2 regions of the Mesobacillus thioparans genome follow, and region 1 is predicted to be linked to the other one. Evidence: a T-box and tRNA genes for the amino acid it is inferred to sense, from the RefSeq annotation. Region 1 holds a T-box; the other holds one or more tRNA genes.
The links. The T-box of region 1 lies ahead of ileS (isoleucine--tRNA ligase). A T-box ahead of a tRNA ligase gene usually reads a tRNA of that ligase, here a tRNA-Ile.
Positions count from the first base shown of each region.

Region 2: it has a tRNA-Ile gene. The T-box ahead of ileS (isoleucine--tRNA ligase) is inferred to sense a tRNA for this amino acid. The anticodon was not compared.

Region 1 is NZ_CBCSFH010000001.1:320,642-330,904, reverse strand. Features, by position in the region: gene ACNAZ4_RS01740 (YggS family pyridoxal phosphate-dependent enzyme) at 1-4, shown strand, start outside; gene ACNAZ4_RS01735 (cell division protein SepF) at 6-446, shown strand; gene ACNAZ4_RS01730 (YggT family protein) at 451-711, shown strand; gene ACNAZ4_RS01725 (YlmH family RNA-binding protein) at 783-1,556, shown strand; gene ACNAZ4_RS01720 (DivIVA domain-containing protein) at 1,646-2,167, shown strand; T-box leader at 2,217-2,460, shown strand; gene ileS (isoleucine--tRNA ligase) at 2,540-5,299, shown strand; gene ACNAZ4_RS01710 (TraR/DksA C4-type zinc finger protein) at 5,441-5,728, shown strand; gene lspA (signal peptidase II) at 6,092-6,583, shown strand; gene ACNAZ4_RS01700 (RluA family pseudouridine synthase) at 6,555-7,466, shown strand; gene pyrR (bifunctional pyr operon transcriptional regulator/uracil phosphoribosyltransferase PyrR) at 7,678-8,220, shown strand; gene ACNAZ4_RS01690 (solute carrier family 23 protein) at 8,369-9,691, shown strand; gene ACNAZ4_RS01685 (aspartate carbamoyltransferase catalytic subunit) at 9,858-10,263, shown strand, end outside.
Region 2 is NZ_CBCSFH010000009.1:193,775-204,037, forward strand. Features, by position in the region: gene ACNAZ4_RS15725 (glycogen/starch/alpha-glucan phosphorylase) at 1-2,015, opposite strand, end outside; gene glgA (glycogen synthase GlgA) at 2,005-3,456, opposite strand; gene ACNAZ4_RS15735 (GlgC family sugar phosphate nucleotidyltransferase) at 3,453-4,481, opposite strand; gene ACNAZ4_RS15740 (glucose-1-phosphate adenylyltransferase) at 4,506-5,654, opposite strand; gene glgB (1,4-alpha-glucan branching protein GlgB) at 5,572-7,530, opposite strand; tRNA gene ACNAZ4_RS15750 (tRNA-Glu) at 8,431-8,502, opposite strand; tRNA gene ACNAZ4_RS15755 (tRNA-Ser) at 8,506-8,596, opposite strand; tRNA gene ACNAZ4_RS15760 (tRNA-Asn) at 8,601-8,675, opposite strand; tRNA gene ACNAZ4_RS15765 (tRNA-Ile) at 8,689-8,762, opposite strand; tRNA gene ACNAZ4_RS15770 (tRNA-Gly) at 8,766-8,839, opposite strand; tRNA gene ACNAZ4_RS15775 (tRNA-His) at 8,846-8,921, opposite strand; tRNA gene ACNAZ4_RS15780 (tRNA-Phe) at 8,960-9,032, opposite strand; tRNA gene ACNAZ4_RS15785 (tRNA-Asp) at 9,195-9,270, opposite strand; tRNA gene ACNAZ4_RS15790 (tRNA-Met) at 9,274-9,347, opposite strand; tRNA gene ACNAZ4_RS15795 (tRNA-Ser) at 9,511-9,603, opposite strand; tRNA gene ACNAZ4_RS15800 (tRNA-Ile) at 9,623-9,699, opposite strand; tRNA gene ACNAZ4_RS15805 (tRNA-Met) at 9,739-9,815, opposite strand; tRNA gene ACNAZ4_RS15810 (tRNA-Ala) at 9,837-9,912, opposite strand; tRNA gene ACNAZ4_RS15815 (tRNA-Pro) at 9,928-10,004, opposite strand; tRNA gene ACNAZ4_RS15820 (tRNA-Arg) at 10,022-10,098, opposite strand; tRNA gene ACNAZ4_RS15825 (tRNA-Leu) at 10,124-10,212, opposite strand; tRNA gene ACNAZ4_RS15830 (tRNA-Gly) at 10,223-10,263, opposite strand, start outside.

The DNA of each region.
Region 1 (10,263 bases):
ATAATATGAGCTTAAAATCAAAAATTAAGACATTTTTTTTCCTTGAAGATGAATATGACTATAATGATGAGGAAATGCTCGAAGAAGAAATTGAACCGCTCAAGTCTAACAAACAGCCAGTCCAGCAAAAACAGAATGTGGTAAGCCTTCAGAGTGTGCAAAAATCGTCAAAGGTAATCCTGATGGAACCAAGGATGTATGCCGAAGCCCAGGAAATTGCAGACCATCTGAAGAACCGCCGGGCTGTGGTCGTGAATTTGCAGCGAATCGAGCAGGACCAGGCAAGGAGGATTGTCGATTTCCTCAGCGGAACCGTTTATGCAATCAGCGGTGATATCCAGCGGATCGGCATGAATATCTTTTTATGTACCCCGGATAATGTGGAAGTGACAGGGAATATTTCTGAGCTGATGCAGGAGCGGGATTACCAAGAGTCGAGGTGGTAGGTTAATGGATATAGTGATTGGATTAATAGCTCAATTAGTGGGGATTTATCAGTGGGCATTGATAATTTATATTTTCATGTCCTGGTTCCCAAATGCAAGGGAAACAGCAATCGGACAATTTTTGGCCCGGATTTGCGAGCCGTTTTTGGAGCCGTTCCGCAGGATCGTGCCTTCCATTGGCATGATTGACATTTCGCCAATCGTGGCGTTCCTGGTATTGCGATTTGCCGTAAGCGGCTTATACCAGTTGGCCGCATGGTTTTAATAGGGTCAATTTCCTGCAGGGTCTGATACAGGCCCTGCTTATTTTCTATCAAGGTCTTAAAGGAGTACAGTATGAGTATCTACCAGCATTTCCGTCCTGAGGAACGGGAATTTATCGACCAGGTGATTAACTGGAAAGAATATGTAGAACAAAATTATGCCCCAAAGCTGACGGACTTTTTGGACCCAAGGGAGCAGCAAATACTTGGGACTGTCATCGGTAAACATCCTGATGTGAAATGGGAATTGTTTGGAGGCGCTGCGGCAACTGAGAGAAAACGGGCATTTCTATTTCCGGAGTATTTGGAGGCGAAACAAGAGGATTTCCAGGTAAAGCTCTTTGGCATTGATTATGCTAAGAAGTTTGTGAACATCGAACATCGTCAAGTACTCGGAAGCCTGATGTCCCTCGGTTTAAAGAGGGGGAAGTTCGGAGACATACTGATTGATGGCGACAAGGTCCAGTTTTTTGCAGCTGCCGAAATAGCCGACTATATCAGGCTGCAGCTTGAATCTGTCGGCAGGGCATCCATCAGCCTCACAGAGCTTCCACTCGAAGTGGCAGCATCAATTGATGATGAATGGAATGAAATGAATACCACAGTCTCATCATTGCGACTGGATACCGTAATGTCGGCGCTATTCAATCTTTCCAGGCAAAAATCCCAGCTGTTGATCCAGCATGGACATGTGAAAGTCAATTGGACAGCTGTCGAGAATACCGCATTCGAGTGTGGGGAGGCTGACGTCATCTCTGCACGTGGCTATGGTCGCGCGAAAATCATCACGATAGAAGGAAAAACAAAAAAAGATAAATATCGAGTTATTGCCGGGAGAAAAAAATAATTATATAGTAAAGAAGAAGGATTTTTAGTGTTTTTGTCGAATCATAGCTTTAAGTACATAAAGGATGAAACTAAATGGGAGGTGGCGTAATGCCTTTAACGCCGTTAGATATACACAACAAAGAATTCAATAAGGGATTTCGCGGGTATGATGAAGATGAAGTGAATGAGTTCCTTGATCAGGTCATCAAGGACTACGAACTAATAATCCGTGAAAAAAAGGAAATGGAAGAAAAGCTGAATGAAATGAATTCCAGGCTTGGCCATTTTACAAATATAGAAGAAACCTTGAATAAATCAATCGTTATTGCCCAGGAAGCTGGGGAAGAAGTCCGCCGCAATGCTCAAAAAGAGGCAAAGCTGATCGTTAAGGAAGCGGAAAAGAACGCAGACAGGATCATCAATGAATCATTGTCAAAGGCACGTAAAATTGCTTTGGAAATCGAAGAATTGAAGAAGCAGTCCAAAGTATTCAGGACAAGATTCAAGATGCTGATCGAAGCACAGCTTGATATGCTTAACACTGATGACTGGGATCACCTGCTTGAATATGAATTGGATTCAACAGAATTAAAAGCGACAGCGAGAGAAGAAGAAGACTCACTGGCTTGACGCAGGCACGCTGTTTCGCATATAATTTCATAACAAAGTGCAATAGATGAAAGAAACGATGACAGGGACAGTATGGCGTTCCAGTTGCTTGCTTTTTCAGCGAAATGGGGAAGGTGGAAGCCCATTGCAAGCGGATAGCCAGAAGATCACCCGGTAGTTCCGAGCTGAACATCCTGACAGGATCAGTAAGTGCAGGCGTGACATTCGCGTTAAGGATGCTAAGAGGATAGGACGGTTCAAGTCTTATCTATTTAGGGTGGTACCGCGGGAATACAAACCTTCTCGTCCCTTTTTAGGGATGAGGAGGTTTTTTATTTTTTCTGGATCATTTTTTTCATGAATTTGCAACGGTAATAATAGGAGGATCATAAAATGGAGTACAAAGACACTTTACTCATGCCAAAGACCGAGTTTCCAATGCGCGGAAACCTTCCGAACAGGGAACCTGAAATCCAGGCAAAATGGGAAGAAATGAATATTTATGAAAAGGTTCAAAAACACACGGCAGATCGCCCGCTGTTCATCCTGCATGATGGACCTCCATACGCAAACGGTGATATCCATATGGGCCACGCACTGAATAAAATCCTCAAAGATTTTATCGTCCGTTATAAATCAATGAGCGGTTTTTGCTCGCCATACGTACCTGGCTGGGACACTCATGGATTGCCGATCGAGCAGGCATTGACAAACAAAGGTGTAAAGCGCAAGGAAATGACAGTAGCGGAGTTCAGGAAGCTTTGTGAAGAGTATGCTTACCAGCAGATTGACAACCAGCGTGAACAGTTCAAGCGTTTGGGTGTTCGTGGTGACTGGGATAACCCATATATCACTTTGAAGCCAGAATACGAGGCACAACAAATCAAAGTATTCGGCGAAATGGCGAAAAAGGGATACATCTATAAAGGCAAGAAGCCGGTTTACTGGTCTCCATCAAGTGAATCTGCACTTGCAGAAGCTGAAATCGAGTATCAGGATAAGCGTTCTGCTTCCATCTACGTTGGCTTCCCTGTAAAAGACGGAAAGGGAGTTCTTGACCAGGATGTTGAAATCATCATCTGGACGACTACTCCATGGACGATCCCAGCAAACCTTGGAATCTCAGTACATCCTGAGTTGACATACGTTGTCGTAGAAGCTGATGGAAGGAAATTCCTCGTAGCTGAAGAATTGCTTGAGGCTGTTACGAACGAAATCGGGTGGGAAAATGCTGTGACACTTAAGAAAGTTGCTGGTAAAGAACTAGAAGGTGTTCTTGCGAAGCATCCATTGTACGGTCGCGATTCCCTTGTCATGCTAGGTGACCATGTAACGACCGATGCTGGTACAGGATGTGTCCACACTGCACCTGGACACGGGGAAGATGATTTCCATGTCGGCCAGAAGTATGGTCTTGAAGTTTTATGCCCGGTTGATGACAAAGGAGTCATGACAGCTGAAGCTGAAGGTTTTGAAGGTTTATTCTACGATCAGGCAAACAAGCCAATAACAGAAAAGCTTGAAGAAGCAGGCGCATTACTGAAGCTGAGCTTCATCACTCACTCTTATCCGCATGACTGGAGAACAAAGAAACCTGTCATCTTCCGTGCAACAGCACAGTGGTTCGCATCCATCAAGGACTTCCGCGGAGAATTGCTAAAAGCTGTTGAAGAAACGAAATGGGTTCCGGCATGGGGCGAGACTAGACTATTCAATATGGTGCGTGACCGCGGTGACTGGTGTATTTCCCGTCAGCGTGCATGGGGCGTTCCGATTCCGGTATTCTACGCTGAGAACGGCCAGGAAATCATCACGGATGAAACAATCGAGCATGTATCAAACCTCTTCCGTGAACACGGTTCAAACATCTGGTTCAAAAAAGAAGCGAAGGAATTGCTGCCTGAAGGCTTCAACCATCCTGGCAGCCCGAATGGCCAGTTTACGAAAGAAACTGACATCATGGATGTTTGGTTCGATTCGGGATCATCCCACCAGGCAGTGCTTGTCGAGCGTGATGACCTGCAGCGTCCTGCAGACCTTTACCTTGAAGGTTCTGACCAGTACCGCGGCTGGTTCAACTCATCTCTATCAACTGGAGTAGCTGTCACAGGCAAAGCACCATACAAAGGCGTATTGAGCCATGGTTTTGCTCTTGATGGCGAAGGCCGCAAGATGAGTAAATCAATCGGTAACGTCGTTGTTCCTGCCAAGGTCATGAATCAGCTTGGAGCAGACATCCTCCGTCTATGGGTTGCATCCGTCGATTATCAATCCGATGTACGTGTTTCTGATCCGATCCTTAAACAGGTTGCTGAAGTATACCGTAAAATCCGCAATACGTTCAGATTCCTGCTTGGAAACCTGTCAGACTTCAACCCAGAAACTGATGCGGTGCCATTCGAACAGCTGCGTGAAGTTGACCAGTTCATGCTTGTGAAACTTAATAAATTGATCAAATATGTGCGGAATGCCTATGACAATTATGAATTCGCGGGTGTATACCATGCGGTAAACAACTTCTGTACGTTAGACTTGAGTGCATTCTATCTTGATTTTGCGAAAGATGTCCTTTACATCGAGGCAGCTGATAACCAGGAGCGCCGCGCAATCCAGACCGTATTGCACGAAAGCTTGCTTGCATTGGTGAAGCTGACTGCTCCAATCCTGTCTCATACTGCTGACGAAGTTTGGGCTTTCATACCTTCTGCCAAGGAAGACAGCGTCCAGCTGACAGATATGCCTGAAGCAAAAGAAGTCGCAAACGCTGAAGCACTTGAGAAGAAGTGGAATGCATTCATGAAACTTCGTGATGATGTCCTGAAAGCTCTGGAAGAAGCAAGAAATGGAAAAGTAATCGGAAAGTCACTGACTGCCAAAGTATCTTTATATGTCAATGACAGCACGAAAGAACTTCTTGACTCCATTTCGGAAAACTTAAGCCAGCTGTTCATCGTTTCAGATTTCGAGGTTGCCGGAAGCTACGACCAGGCGCCTGAAAATGCGATCAAGCTTGAGAATGCAGCGATTGTTGTCACAAAAGCGGAAGGCGAAACATGCGAAAGATGCTGGGTTGTCACTCCGGAAGTTGGCAAGGTGGAAGGACATCCAACACTTTGCGAACGCTGTGCAACGGTTGTAAAAGAAAATTACTAATTAATATATTTAAAACTCCGGGTTTTCGAACCCGGAGTTTTTTTATCCATGCCAAATATCTTCCTTCTCCGGTAAAACTTTAACTGAGTCAGCAAAAGGCAACGGGAAATAATAGCTGTAAACAGGAACGGGGGCAGATATATGAAAGGTAATCTTGATTACATTTACAGCGAGCTCCGCGAAACAAGAACAGAATTGTTGACGTACCTGAATTATGGCCAGAAGGATGAAAGGATTTTACAATTTATTAAAGATGAACTTCGCGATATCGAATCAGCACTGGAGAAAATGGATAATGGCGAGTATGGAAAATGTGAAATATCGGGAGAATACCTGCCATATGAGTTTTTGCAGACAATCCCAACAGCAAGGTCTGCAGGTGAATTGGAGCAAATAGAACAATACTGCAGGAAACCGATCTATTCGTGATTGATTTTTGTCTATCAGCACTGAAATGTGCATGGTTAAAGCTGGGAACTGCGAAAAATCATTGAAAATTTCCAAGTCGCCAATAAAAATCGATTATCGCCAATAAACCGGGCAATATCGCCAATAAAATAAAATTTTCGCAAAAAAAACAATTAAAATCGCCAATAAAAAAAAGCAGTTCAAATACCGTAAAGATCGGCAGAACATACAGCTGCTTTTAACTGAATATTTCCGTAACAGGTGTTTTACCAGCTAAGAATCCCAGCAACTATACTAAAACTGATAATATCTGTCGTTTTAATTCTATATGTGCTAAAATGCAAAGGTAATGTATGAATTGCTTTTGATGTGGAGGGTACCTTTGTGTTTTATTACATACTTGCGCTGTTTGTAATTTTGCTTGATCAGTTCACTAAGTGGTTAATTGTTAAAAACATGGAGCTTGGAGATAGCATAAAGGTTATTGAGAATTTCTTGTATATCACTTCTCACCGCAACCGTGGTGCTGCATGGGGGATCCTGCAAGGGCAAATGTGGTTCTTTTATGTCATTACCATTGCAGTGGTGCTTGGCCTTGTCATTTATATTCAAAAGGCAGCTAAGGGTAAGCTGCTGCTGGGAGTTTCGCTTGGTTTCATGCTAGGCGGGGCGATTGGGAATTTTATCGACAGGGTATACCGGAAAGAAGTCGTTGATTTTGTCAACACTTATATTTTTGGATACGATTTCCCTATTTTCAATATCGCAGACTCCGCACTTGTCATTGGAGTGGGTCTGTTGATGATTGATATGATCAGGGAAGAGAGAGAGGCGAAAAAGAAAGCTTATGGAGAAAATGGAACACACCATCAGTGAGGAACAAGCTGGTGACAGGATAGATAAAGTCGTATCAACATTGGACCCCGAGTGGTCAAGAAGCCAGGTCCAGCAATGGATCAAGGAAGGCAATGTTCTGGTAAACGGAGCGCAAGTAAAAACAAACTATAAGTGCAGCCTGGATGACAATCTTGAAATCAGCATTCCGGAACCTGAAATCCTGGATGTCATTCCTGAAGAGATGGATCTTGAAATTTATTACGAGGACCATGATGTCCTTGTAGTAAACAAGCCTAAAGGGATGGTTGTCCACCCTGCACCAGGCCATATGACCGGCACGCTTGTGAATGGCCTTATGGCGCATTGCAAGGATCTGTCAGGAATCAATGGTGTATTGCGCCCAGGTATCGTCCACAGGATCGATAAGGATACATCAGGCCTGCTGATGGTCGCAAAAAATGACATGGCACATGAGAGCCTGGTTAACCAGCTTGTCGCTAAATCGGTTACCCGAAAATATAAAGCTCTTGTCCATGGAAATATCCAGCATGACCATGGTACCATCGACGCTCCGCTTGGACGTGACACGAAGGACCGCCAGAGCATGACAGTTGTCGATAATGGAAAACATGCTGTGACGCATTTCAATGTGCTCGAGCGTTTCCAAGACTTCACTTTGGTTGAGTGCCAGCTGGAAACAGGCAGGACTCACCAGATTCGTGTCCATATGAAATACATCGGTTATCCTCTTGCAGGAGATCCGAAATATGGCCCTAAAAAGACACTTGATCTTGGCGGACAGGCACTGCATGCCGGAATACTTGGATTTGATCACCCGAGAACAGCTGAGTATCTTGAATTTGAAGCGCCGATTCCTGAATATTTCACAGAGCTTTTGAATGAATTAAGAGAAAATCGTTGACAAAGTTCAACAAGTATCTTAAGATGACTATAGTTTAATAAGTCCTTTAAAGACAGTCCCGTGAGGCTGAGAAGGAAACGGATCTGCAACAGGCATAATTGTATGCCTTGCTGCAAATGACTCTACACGTTTACCCTCTTGCTGGAACTGGCAGGAGGGTTTTTTACTTAAATCCGTTTTCAAACCATAGAAAGAGAAGGAGTGAAAACAAATGTCTGAAAAAGCGGTTGTCCTGGACAACCAGGGAATTCGCCGGGCGTTGACAAGGATTGCCCATGAAATTATTGAAAGAAACAAAGGGATCGAACATTGTGTCCTGGTTGGCATCCGTACTAGGGGGATTTACATCGCCAACAGGCTCGCAGAGAGGATCCGCGAGATCGAAGGGGCGGAAATGCCGGTGGGGGAACTTGATATCACCCTGTACCGCGATGACCTGACTACGAAAACGATCGACCAAGAGCCTGAAGTAAAAGGCTCGGATATTCCGGTCGACATATCGAACAAAAAAGTCATCCTTGTGGACGATGTACTCTACACAGGCAGGACAGTCCGCGCCGCGATGGATGCGTTGATTGACATTGGCCGTCCCGCGACCATCCAGCTTGCAGTGCTGGTTGACAGAGGACACAGGGAGCTGCCGATCCGGGCAGACTTTGTAGGCAAAAACATCCCGACCTCAAGTTCGGAAAAAATTGTGGTTGAACTGCAGGAAGTGGATGAAGAAGATCGCGTAACCATTTTTGAAAAATAAATAGTGCCCTTTTAATAACAGTCCAGAGAGGCTGGAAAGGGGGAGCATATCGCCGATGGCTTTGTGCGGGCTTTTTTACCCACCCTCTTTGCATCCACTCACTGGCAAAGAGGGTTTTCTTTTAACTAAAAGAGAGGGGACAATAAAGATGAATGACAAACCAATCCTGGACATTAAAGACGTTCCATCACCCTTCCAATGGGTGACCTTAAGCCTACAGCACTTATTCGCCATGTTCGGCGCAACGATCCTTGTACCATATCTGGTCGGGTTAAGCCCGGCAATCGCCTTGATCTCAAGCGGACTTGGGACGATCGCCTTCCTGATCATCACCAAATTCCAGGTACCAGCTTACCTGGGATCCTCCTTCGCTTTTATCACACCCGTAATCGCGGCCAAAGCAGGCGGCGGACCGGGAGCAGCCATGGTCGGGACATTCCTTGCAGGCCTTGTATATGGAATTGTCGCCTTGATCATCAAGAAAGCCGGCTACCGCTGGATCATGCGCCTGCTTCCTCCAGTAGTAGTTGGACCGGTCATCATTGTAATTGGTCTCTCACTGGCAGGTGTCGCAGTTGATATGGCGATGAATCAGCCTGGTACCAGCAATTACAGCCTGATCCATTTTTCAGCAGCTTTGGTGACACTGGCAGCAACGATCATCTTCACGATTTATGGTAAAGGAATGCTGAGCATGATTCCGATACTGGGCGGGATTGTCGTCGGATACCTATACTCCATGGCAATCGGAATCGTCGACTTAAGCGGGGTAAAAGCTGCAAAAATCTTTGAAATGCCCGATTTCATCTTCCCGTTTGTCAATTACGATGTCAGCATCAGCGGCAAACTCGTCATGCTGATGGTTCCAGTAGCAATCGTAACAATATCAGAGCATATCGGCCACCAGCTTGTACTGAGCAAGGTTGTCGGAAAAGATTATATTAAAGATCCTGGCCTGCACCGCTCCATCCTTGGGGACGGAATGGCAACGATGATTTCCGGACTGATCGGCGGCCCGCCAAAGACAACTTACGGCGAAAATATCGGTGTACTGGCAATCACAAGAGTATACAGTGTCTATGTCCTGCTTGGAGCAGCCGTCATCGCGACAGTCTTCGGTTTCATCGGTAAAATCACTGCACTGATCAGCTCGATTCCTACACCAGTAATGGGCGGCGTGTCCATCCTGCTGTTCGGAATCATCGCCTCATCAGGTTTGAGAATGCTGGTAGACAGCAAAATTGACTTTGGCAATACCCGCAATCTAGTCGTCTCATCGGTCATCCTTGTGATCGGAATCGGCGGAGCTTTCATCAAGGTAAATGAAAACTTCGAAATCCACGGTATGGCATTAGCTGCATTGATTGGTGTCATCCTGAACATTGTCCTGCCTGGACGCCCAGAAATCCAGGAAGATATGTTTGAACTTGAATCTGAAAAAAAAACTGAGTTAAAGAACGATGTAGCATAGTTCCACCTTTTAAAAAGGTCCAGAGAGGCCTGAAAGGGTGTTATGAGCGAACCGGCTTATTCAGCGTACACATAAACTCGCGATCTTGCGGATTTATGCCGGATAGTTCATGTTAAAGCACCCTGTTGAACAGACAGGGTGCTTTTTTTATACATAAGGAGGCGGGATGGTTATGAAATGGGATCTGCTGACAACATCGAAGCTGAGCACAACTGAAATACAGGAAATCCTCAAAAGTGCATCGGGTTTTGCCAGGGGGGAAAGCTGGCAGCCAAAGAACAGGCTTTTTATCAGTAATTTGTTTTTTGAACCGAGCACACGGACAAAAACAAGTTTCGAGATCGCGGAACGAAAGTTGGGGCTCGAGGTGATTCCATTCGAGGTACAGACGTCAAGCGTCTTAAAAGGCGAGACATTGTACGATACCGTCAGGACACTTGAAGCGATCGGAACGGACGCCGTCGTGATCAGGCACAGTGCTGACAACTATTTCGCTGAGCTGGAAAAAGGCATCTCAATCCCGATCATCAATGGCGGCGATGGCAGGGGGCATCATCCTACTCAATCCTTGC
Region 2 (10,263 bases), on a different contig from region 1:
TCCCTGCCAACCATTTCCGTGATCTCGACATTGGCACCATCCAGCGTGCCCAGTGTCAACGACCCGTTCATCATGAACTTCATATTTCCAGTGCCGGATGCCTCCTTGCTCGCCGTTGAAATCTGCTCACTGATATCCGCAGCCGGAAAGATTTCCTCGGCCAGGGACACTCGATAATTTTCAAGGAAAACGACTTTCAGCTTATCTTTCGTCTCAGGGTCATTGTTCACCTTACCAGCTACACTGTTAATGAGTTTTATGACCTTTTTGGCAAAATAATAACCAGGTGAAGCCTTGGCGCCAAAAATGAATGTCCTTGGATACAACAAAGCATCCGGGTCTTTTTTCAACGCATTATACAGATGCATGATGTGCAGCACATTCAACAGCTGCCGCTTATAGGCGTGCAGCCTTTTTACCTGGACATCGAAAATTGATTCAGTGTCGACTTCAATCCCTGTTTTATCCAAAATCCGTCTTGCGAGCCGCTCTTTATTCTCCTGCTTGATGCCATGCAATTTTTCCAGGAAGGCTGCATCATCCTTGAAGCGCGTCAATTCCTCGAGTTTTTGCGGAGCCCCTACCCAATCTGGCCCAATTGCATCGGTAATCAATCCCGACAAACCTGGGTTTGCCTTAAGCAGCCAGCGCCGGTGGGTGATGCCATTGGTCTTGTTATTGAAACGTTGTGGATAGAATTGATAGAACAAGTTCATTTCCCGGTTCTTCAAAATATCCGTATGCAGCTTTGCCACTCCATTAATGCTGTGACTGCCGACAATCGCAAGCGGAGCCATCCTGACCTCGCCGTGGGCAATGATTGCCATGCTTTCGACCCTTGCCCAATCGCCAGGAAATCGTTCCCATACCTCTTGGCAGAAACGCTCGTTTATCTCCTCCGCGATCATGTATATACGCGGCAGCAGCGGCTGGAATATCCTGATTGGCCAGCGTTCAAGCGCCTCAGCAAGGGTCGTATGGTTTGTATAGGAAAGGGTCTGGACGGTAATTTGCCATGCATCTTCCCAGCCAAGTCCCTCTTCATCCATCAGGATCCGCATCAATTCAGGTACCGCGATTGCAGGGTGAGTATCATTGATGTGGATGCTCACATAGTCGTGGAACTCTAGCAAGCTCTTATTCTTCTTTTTAAACGACTTCACAATTGCCTTCAGGCTCGCTGCGACAAGAAAATATTGCTGCTTCAGCCGAAGAATCTTTCCTTCATCATGTGTATCGTCCGGATATAAAAACTCCGAAACCGACTCGGTATCCTTCTTATATTTAAAAATATCGGCATTAGCCGGAAATCTCGCCGGCTCGGCATTCCATAGACGCAGAGTGTTCACCGTCTGTGTCTGGTAGCCGATGACAGGAAGATCATAAGGAACAGCCATGATGGTCTCGGCGTTCAGATGCCTGAAAACTAGCCGGCCATTTTCCAATCGGCTCTCAATCTCTCCCCAAAAAGGTATTTCCACTGCATCATCCGTCTTGCGTACCTCCCAGACATGGCCGTGCCTCAGCCATTGTTCAGGCAGTTCTACCTGGTAGCCATCAACGATTTTCTGCTCGAACAAGCCATGCTTGTAGCGAATTCCGCAGCCATGTCCAGGCAAATCAAGCGATGCAAGCGAATCAAGGAAACAGGCGGCAAGACGGCCAAGGCCGCCATTGCCTAGACCAGCATCTGCCTCGATTTCCTCCAATTGATCAAGCTCGATCCCCAGTTCCCTGAGTCCCTTGCATACGACCTCTTCAACACCCAGATTAATCAGATTGTGCCTGAGCAGCCGCCCAAGCAGGAATTCTATAGACAGGTAATAGACCTGCTTCTTAGCGCCCGCGCGGTATATTTCATTTGTTTTTATCCAATCAGAACTCACATGCTCCCTGATCATATGTCCGAGAGTCTGGAATTGCTCCCGGCTTGTGCTTTCTTCAAAGCTGGTTCCAAACATCATCTCGAGTTTTTTCAAGAAAGCGGTTTTGAATTTGGGAACATTAGAAAACATGCGATTCACTCCTTGAGATGAGATCGGAATACAAATCATTGTATTGCCTTGCCGACTGCGCCCAGCTATAGTCTGTTTCCATCGCTTTTGCCATCAGCTTCAGCCATTTTTCACGCTTGTGGTAAAATGACAAGCCCCGTTCAATCGTAAAGAGCATGTCATGGGCATTGAAATTGGCAAAGGTAAATCCATTGCCCTGACCATTAAATTCATTATAAGGCTGGACAGTATCGTTCAGACCGCCCGTCTCCCTGACAACCGGGATCGATCCATAGCGCATCGCGATCATCTGGCTCAATCCGCACGGCTCGAACTTGGATGGCATCAAAAACAGATCCGATCCTGCATAAACCTGGTGTGCCAGATTTTCATCAAAACCGATATATACGCCACATTGATCAGGATACTGCGCAGCCATTTCCCTGAAGAACTGCTCAAACTCAGGGTCACCAGTGCCAAGAACTATGAGCTGCAATCCCGTTGCCATGATTTCATGGAAAACTTCCCTGACCAAATCAAGGCCTTTTTGTTTCGTCAGTCTCGTGATCATGGCCACAACGGGCACATCATCATTTACCGGAAGGCCAAAACTGCGCTGTACCTGCAACTTATTGATGACTCTTCTTTCAAGTCCCCATACTCCAAAACTGGCGGCCAGACCAGGATCTTTTTCCGGGTCATAAGCAACATGGTCGATTCCGTTCAAGATCCCGGAAAGATCCTCACGTCTTTTCCTCAGGATTCCATCCAGATTTTCACCAAAATACTCAGTCTGGATTTCGTCCTTGTAGGTAGGGCTGACTGTCGTGATATGATCTGCTGAAATCAATGCTGCTTTCATGAAATTGGCCATTCCGTAAAATTCAAGCTGTTCCTCATTGAAATAAGAGCTGTCAATCTGCAGCAGATCCCCGAGCACTTCCCGCGGGAAGATTCCCTGGAACTGAAGATTATGGATCGTGAATACAGACCGGATCAATCCATAACCCGGACGCTTATAATACTCGGTACGCAGCAAGAAAGGAATCATCCCGGTATGCCAGTCATGGCAATGGATCACATCCGGATAAAATTCGCTTTCAGCGACGAACTCGAGCACTGCCCTGCTGAAAAAGGAAAAACGCTCCCCATCATCATAATGACCATAAAGACTATCCCGTTTGAAGTAATATTCATTGTCCACAAAATAGAAGGTGACACCATCATGCTCAAGAGCTTCAATGCCGCAATATTGCGAGCGCCAGCCTAATTGCACAGTAAACTCTTTCACTTTCTTCATCTCAGAGCGGAATTTGTCAGGAATCAAACCGTACTTCGGTAAAATCACCCTGACATCCGTCCCTAATTTTTTCAGCTCCTTCGGAAGTGATCCCGCTACATCAGCCAGGCCTCCTGACTTGATGAAAGGAACACATTCCGATACTGCGAATAATACCTTCACGAGCTGCTCCCCACTCCCTGGACTGCTCCTTTACGGATGACAGCTGGCGAGTCTGCTGGCGCTGTGATGACGGTACCTGCCTCGATTCTTGCGTCTTTATCAACGATGACTGAGTCCAATATACAATTCTCCTTGATTTGCGTCTTTTGCATGATGATACAATTGCGGATGACGGTGCCCTTCCCGATTTTCACACCTCTTCCGATGATGCTGTTTTCAACAGTCCCCTCAATCACCCCGCCATTGGCGACCATTGAATTGCGGACCGATGCATCGACATCATAACGGGTTGGAGGCTCATCCTTCACCTTTGTTAAAATAGGGCGTTCTTTAGGGAATAACTCCTTCCAAACCTCAGGCTTCAGCAAATCCATGCTCACACTGAAATATTTGGCGATCGTATCCACCATCACTGCATAGCCTTCATAGTCGTAAAAACAAAGCTGGAATTGACTGCTGGTATCCCTGGCAGCATCCCTCAAATTCGAATATCCTGTTTCATTCCTTGTAAGGATCAAATCCATCAGCAGTGTTTTTTTCACAAGATAGATCCCTAAAGATTTTCCATTTTTCTGTACTTCTGTTATGTCACAGCCCGATTCAATATGCCAGTCAAGCAACTGCTGGAAATCCATATTGAAAATCGTATAGGAATTCGCAATCAGCGCATAATCCTGTGTACTGCGTTCAAAATAATCAATATTATCGGCAAAATGGTCCAAAGTGCCAATTCCCGTATAATGTTTATCAAGATTAGGTGCAGGGAAGAAAAACAATCCATCCCTTTTTCGGTTAAGATCCCAATTCCGGCCAGAGCCTAAATGGTCCATCAACGACCGGTACTGGTATTTCGGAAAGATCGCCACGCTCTCGATGCCCGAATTTACCATGTTGGAAAGGATAAAATCAATCAGCCTGTATCGTCCGCCAAAGGGAATCGCTGCCACCGACCGATGCAGGGACAGTTCATGAAGATCTTCGTGGACGGTTGTCGCATCTATTACTCCCAATAATCGTTTGTTCATTTCTTATTTCCTCCCGAAGTCGGTTCAATTGGATTGCAATTCACCGATTGTTTCTTCCGATACTAATGTAATTTCATTGCAGCTATCATCTGGCCTGATGATCGTGCCATCCGGGACATAAACCCCTGGAGACACTATCGCCTTCTCAATGATACAATTATGGCCGATGACAGCGTCTGGCATAATGACCGTTTCCTTGACGACAGCGCCTTTTTTGACCGTCACACCCTGGAATACGACCGTTTTGGAAACCTCCCCTTCAATCTTGCAGCCCTCATTGACCAGGGATTCCGAAACTTCCCCCTCTGGACAAATATATTGCGGCGGCTGATTCGGGTTCACGGAGTAAATCCGCCAGGACTGGTCAAACAGGTTCAGTTCACAATCCTTATCCAATAAATCCATATTTGCTTCCCACAGGCTCTGAACAGTCCCTACATCCTTCCAGTAGCCTTTAAAAGGATAGGCAAATAACTTCATATTTTCTTCGATCAGCAACGGAATGATATCCTTGCCAAAATCATGGCTGGATTCCGGATTCTGGTCATCCCTTATCAGATATTCCCTTAAAACGCTCCATTTAAAAATATAAATCCCCATCGAAGCGAGATTATTTTTCGCAATATCCGGCTTTTCTTCGAATTCAGTAATTCTTAGCTCGGAATCCGTATTCATGATCCCGAACCGATTCGTCTCTTCCCAAGGCACCTCTATGACCGAAATCGTCGCATCCGAACCTTTTTCCACATGATAATTGAGCATCAATTCATAATCCATTTTATAAATATGGTCACCTGAAAGAATCAAGACATATTCAGGATCATACTGATCAAGATAATTGAGGTTTTGAAAAATCGCACTAGCCGTGCCTGAATACCATTTAACCTCGGAACTCTCTGCATAAGGCGGCAGCACTGTCACCCCGCCATCCTTTCTGTCAAGGTCCCATGCACTGCCAATGCCAATATAAGAATTGAGCAAAAGCGGCTGGTATTGCGTCAAAACGCCCACTGTATGGATTCCTGAGTTCGTACAGTTACTTAATGGGAAATCGATGATCCGGTATTTGCCGCCAAAAGGGACAGCAGGTTTAGCGAGATTCTTGGTCAATGAGTGCAGCCGGCTTCCTTTTCCTCCTGCCAACAGCATTGCCACGCATTTCTTCTTTTGCATGATTGTTTCTCCCCTTTCTTTTGATAACAGGACGTAAAACTGAGATTCCGAATGGAGAAATACTCATCTCTATAGAATATGGCCTTCCATGGAAAGCTATTTCTTTTGCTTTTCGCACTTTTTTATTCATTACGCCTGAACCCCCGAAAACCTCGGCGTCGCTGTTTAAAATTTCCCGATATTCCCCGGGCTTAGGAACACCAATCCGATAGTCACTATATACTTTCTCTGTAAAATTGCAGACAATCACAAGCAGATCTTCCGGATTCTGGCCTTTGCGGATAAAAGAGAAAATCGACTGGTCACGGTTATCCGCGTCAATCCACTCAAAACCTTCATAGCTCTGGTCAACCTCATACAATGGCTTTGAACGCTTATACAGTTTGATCAGCTCTTTTGTATAATGATTCATTTTTCCATGCATCTCATACTCGAACAGATTCCAATCCAGCTGTTCTTTGTCCTTCCATTCCGAAAACTGGCCAAATTCAGTCCCCATGAAAGTCAGCTTCTTTCCTGGATGCGCCACCATGAACCCTAACAAAAGCCGCAGCTGCGCGAATTTTTGCCAGTAATCACCAGGCATCTTGTCAAGAAGAGATTTCTTTCCATGCACCACCTCGTCATGTGAAAAAGGCAGGACAAAATTCTCTGAAAAAGCATAAAGCAGGGAGAACGTAACCTTATCATGTATATGCTTCCTGTTATGGCTTTCTGCCTCCATATACTTCAAGGTGTCATTCATCCACCCCATGTTCCACTTGTATGTAAAACCGAGTCCACCATACTCCACCGGAGCAGTCACCTGCGGCCAATCAGTAGAATCCTCCGCAATCATCAAAGCTCCAGGTTCAAAATCCTTTACTGCTTTATTCAGTTTCTTTAAAAATTCCACGCCGTACGGATTGGCAGCATTGACTGAGTTAGGCCAATAAATGATGTTCGCTACTGCATCGACCCTGAAGCCATCAATATGATATTTCTCAAGCCAGAAAATCGCGCTGGAAATCAGGAAACTTTGGACCTCTGTTTTTCCCAAGTCAAAATTGGCTGTTCCCCAAACCAGGTTCTCCCTGTCATTCTCACGCTGATAGTCAAATACATAACTCCCATCAAACTGATAAAGCCCATGGGCATCCTTGCAAAAATGGCCAGGTATCCAGTCTAGGATGACCCCGACCCCGTTTCGGTGGCACATATCCACGAAATACATAAAATCATGTGGTGTCCCATAACGACTTGTAACAGAAAAATATCCAGTGGATTGATATCCCCAGGACATGTCGAGCGGATGCTCAGTTAGAGGTAATAATTCAATATGTGTGTATCCATGTGAAAGGATATAAGGGATCAGCTCATCCGCAAGCTCGCGATATGTAAGGAACGATCCATCATCATGCTTTTTCCAGGAACCCACATGCAGTTCATAGATGAACATTGGCTCATCAGGCGTGCTCCGCTGCTCCCTCTTTTGCAGCCACTTCTGGTCGCCCCATTTGTACCCATCAAGGGGATAAACAACCGAAGCGGTATTTGGTCTCACTTCCGAGAAGAAAGCAAACGGATCAGCTTTAAGCTTCTTACTACCGCCAGCTGTCAAAATCTCAAACTTATAAATAGCCCCTGTCAGATCCCCCTCTAAGGCAAGCTGCCAGACACCTTCCTTATTCACTTTATGAAACCTGTGATTCTCTCCATACCAATGATTAAAATCACCAACAAGCCTAACCTCAGACGCATTCGGAGCCCACACACAAAATCGAGTATATGTTTCATTTTCTCGTTTCATGACATGCGCACCAAATAAATTGTGACTCTGATACAAATTTCCTTCATGGAACAGATGCAATTCAAACTCTGTAGGATTAATCACCAATGCCCTCCACCTGCCTTTGTAAAACGAATAAAACTTCCTATTTTAGTAGTATTCTAGTTACCATAAAGAATTCCTTGTAAACATTTTCTTAATCTTTCGACAATAATACTCAGTAAAGCATGTAATTCGACAAAAGCCCGCAAATGGCAGCGCTTTAATGTACTAAATCTTCCAATTACGCGGAATTTGGAGAACGAAAATTAAAAATGAATAATGTTTTTTTGAGAGGATTGGTTGAATTTATTAGGTTTGATAGTGATATATGGATTAAAAATGTTTTTGATTTGATAGCGTTTTCATTGTGTCGAAAGGGGATATGATGGTGGTTGGTTGTTAGCGAGTTTTAATGGGGATGCCTGCTGCTTGATTCGAGTAATAACAGAACGAGCTGCTTTGAAAAGTCTATATGAGATATATTGATAAAACTGTTATTTACGAGTAAGATTGTACGGATCCTTACCTCCTTGGCCATTAGGGGGACTGATTACTAGTTTATGTGACCCGTTTTTTACTTTCTTCCTGTAACAGGACACACATATCTCTCTTTATGTGATGCGGTTTTCCCTTTCTTCCTATAACTGGGCACATATCTCTTCTTTATGTGACCCGTTTTGTCTTTCTTGCTATAACTGGTCACATATCTCTTCTTTATGTGACCCGTTTTTCTTCTTCTTCCTGTAACCGGGCATATATTTCTTCTTTATCTGACTCGTTTTTGCTTATCTGACCTAAACCCGGCACATGTCGCTGCTATGTACCCTATTTAGTTAATCTATGCTGCCTGCTGTATACCTGGAAGCAATGCAGGAAAGTTTCAAGAGAACAACAGGTTCCTCAGTAGTACCAGAGTTTTAAGAAACGAAAAAAAGCTGTCAGCATAATTGCTAACAGCTTTCCTTATGACCCCTACGGGATTCGAACCCGTGTTACCGCCGTGAAAGGGCGGTGTCTTAACCGCTTGACCAAGGGGCCTTATGGCGGAGAAGGAGGGATTTGAACCCTCGCGCCGGTTACCCGACCTACACCCTTAGCAGGGGCGCCTCTTCAGCCTCTTGAGTACTTCCCCATAATGGCTCCGCAGGTAGGATTCGAACCTACGACCGCTCGGTTAACAGCCGAGTGCTCTACCACTGAGCTACTGCGGAATAATATAAAAAATGGGCCTAAGTGGACTCGAACCACCGACCTCACGCTTATCAGGCGTGCGCTCTAACCAGCTGAGCTATAGGCCCTTATGGAGCGGGTGAAGAGAATCGAACTCTCATCATCAGCTTGGAAGGCTGAGGTTTTACCACTAAACTACACCCGCAAAAAATGGGGCGACTGATGGGAATCGAACCCACGAATGCCTGAACCACAATCAGGTGCGTTAACCACTTCGCCACAATCGCCATATCTACATATGAATATTAGTTGAAATTAAATAAGGTGGCTCAGGACGGAATCGAACCGCCGACACAAGGATTTTCAGTCCTTTGCTCTACCGACTGAGCTACTGAGCCACTATAATATTGCATCCTAAACCTTTACTAGTTTAGGTCCTTTGCTCGAATGACCTTCGGTCTTTCTCACAAGTTGCCGCAGAGGCTTATTCGTGGATGTGAGCAACTTGCTCTACCGACTGAGCCACTGAGCCACTATTATATTGCATCTTAAAATAAAAATGGCGGTCCCGACCGGGATCGAACCGGCGATCTCCTGCGTGACAGGCAGGCATGTTAACCGCTACACCACGGGACCAGATTGCGGGGGCAGGATTTGAACCTGCGACCTTCGGGTTATGAGCCCGACGAGCTACCGGACTGCTCCACCCCGCGACGATATTAATCACATAATTCAGTTTATGCTCCTAGTGAGCATGACTGTCCCGATCTCAGGAAGCTTATTCAAGAAGCAGCTCGATCGGTACAACTCGCAGCATATTCAATGAAGTAACGCTCGTTGCTCCACCCCGCGATGATATTAATAGTAATGAAATTATGGAGGAGGTAGAGGGATTCGAACCCCCGCGCGGTGTTACCCGCCTGTCGGTTTTCAAGACCGATCCCTTCAGCCAGACTTGGGTATACCTCCGTATTTAAAACAAGTAAAATGGTGGACCTTGTAGGACTCGAACCTACGACCGGACGGTTATGAGCCGTCTGCTCTAACCAGCTGAGCTAAAGGTCCAGGATATCCTAGATTGAATAGGTTCAACCAGATTAAATTTGGTAGCGGCGGAGGGGATCGAACCCCCGACCTTACGGGTATGAACCGTACGCTCTAGCCAGCTGAGCTACACCGCCAAATTATTTTATTAAGATATATGGTGGAGCCTAGCGGGATCGAACCGCTGACCTCCTGCGTGCAAGGCAGGCGCTCTCCCAGCTGAGCTAAGGCCCCATATAATATAAAGCATGGTCGGGAAGACAGGATTCGAACCTGCGACCCCTTGGTCCCAAACCAAGTGCTCTACCAAGCTGAGCTACTCCCCGATAAAGAGAAAATATAATGGCGCGCCCGAAAGGAGTCGAACCCATAACCTTCTGATCCGTAGTCAGACGCTCTATCCAATTGAGCTACGGGCGCATATATAGTATATTAGCTAACTTGGTGGTGCCGAGGACCGGAATCGAACCGGTACGGTAGTCACCTACCGCAGGATTTTAAGTCCTGTGCGTCTGCCAGTTCCGCCACCCCGGCTAAAGAACTTTGGAGCGGAAGACGGGATTCGAACCCGCGACCCCAACCTTG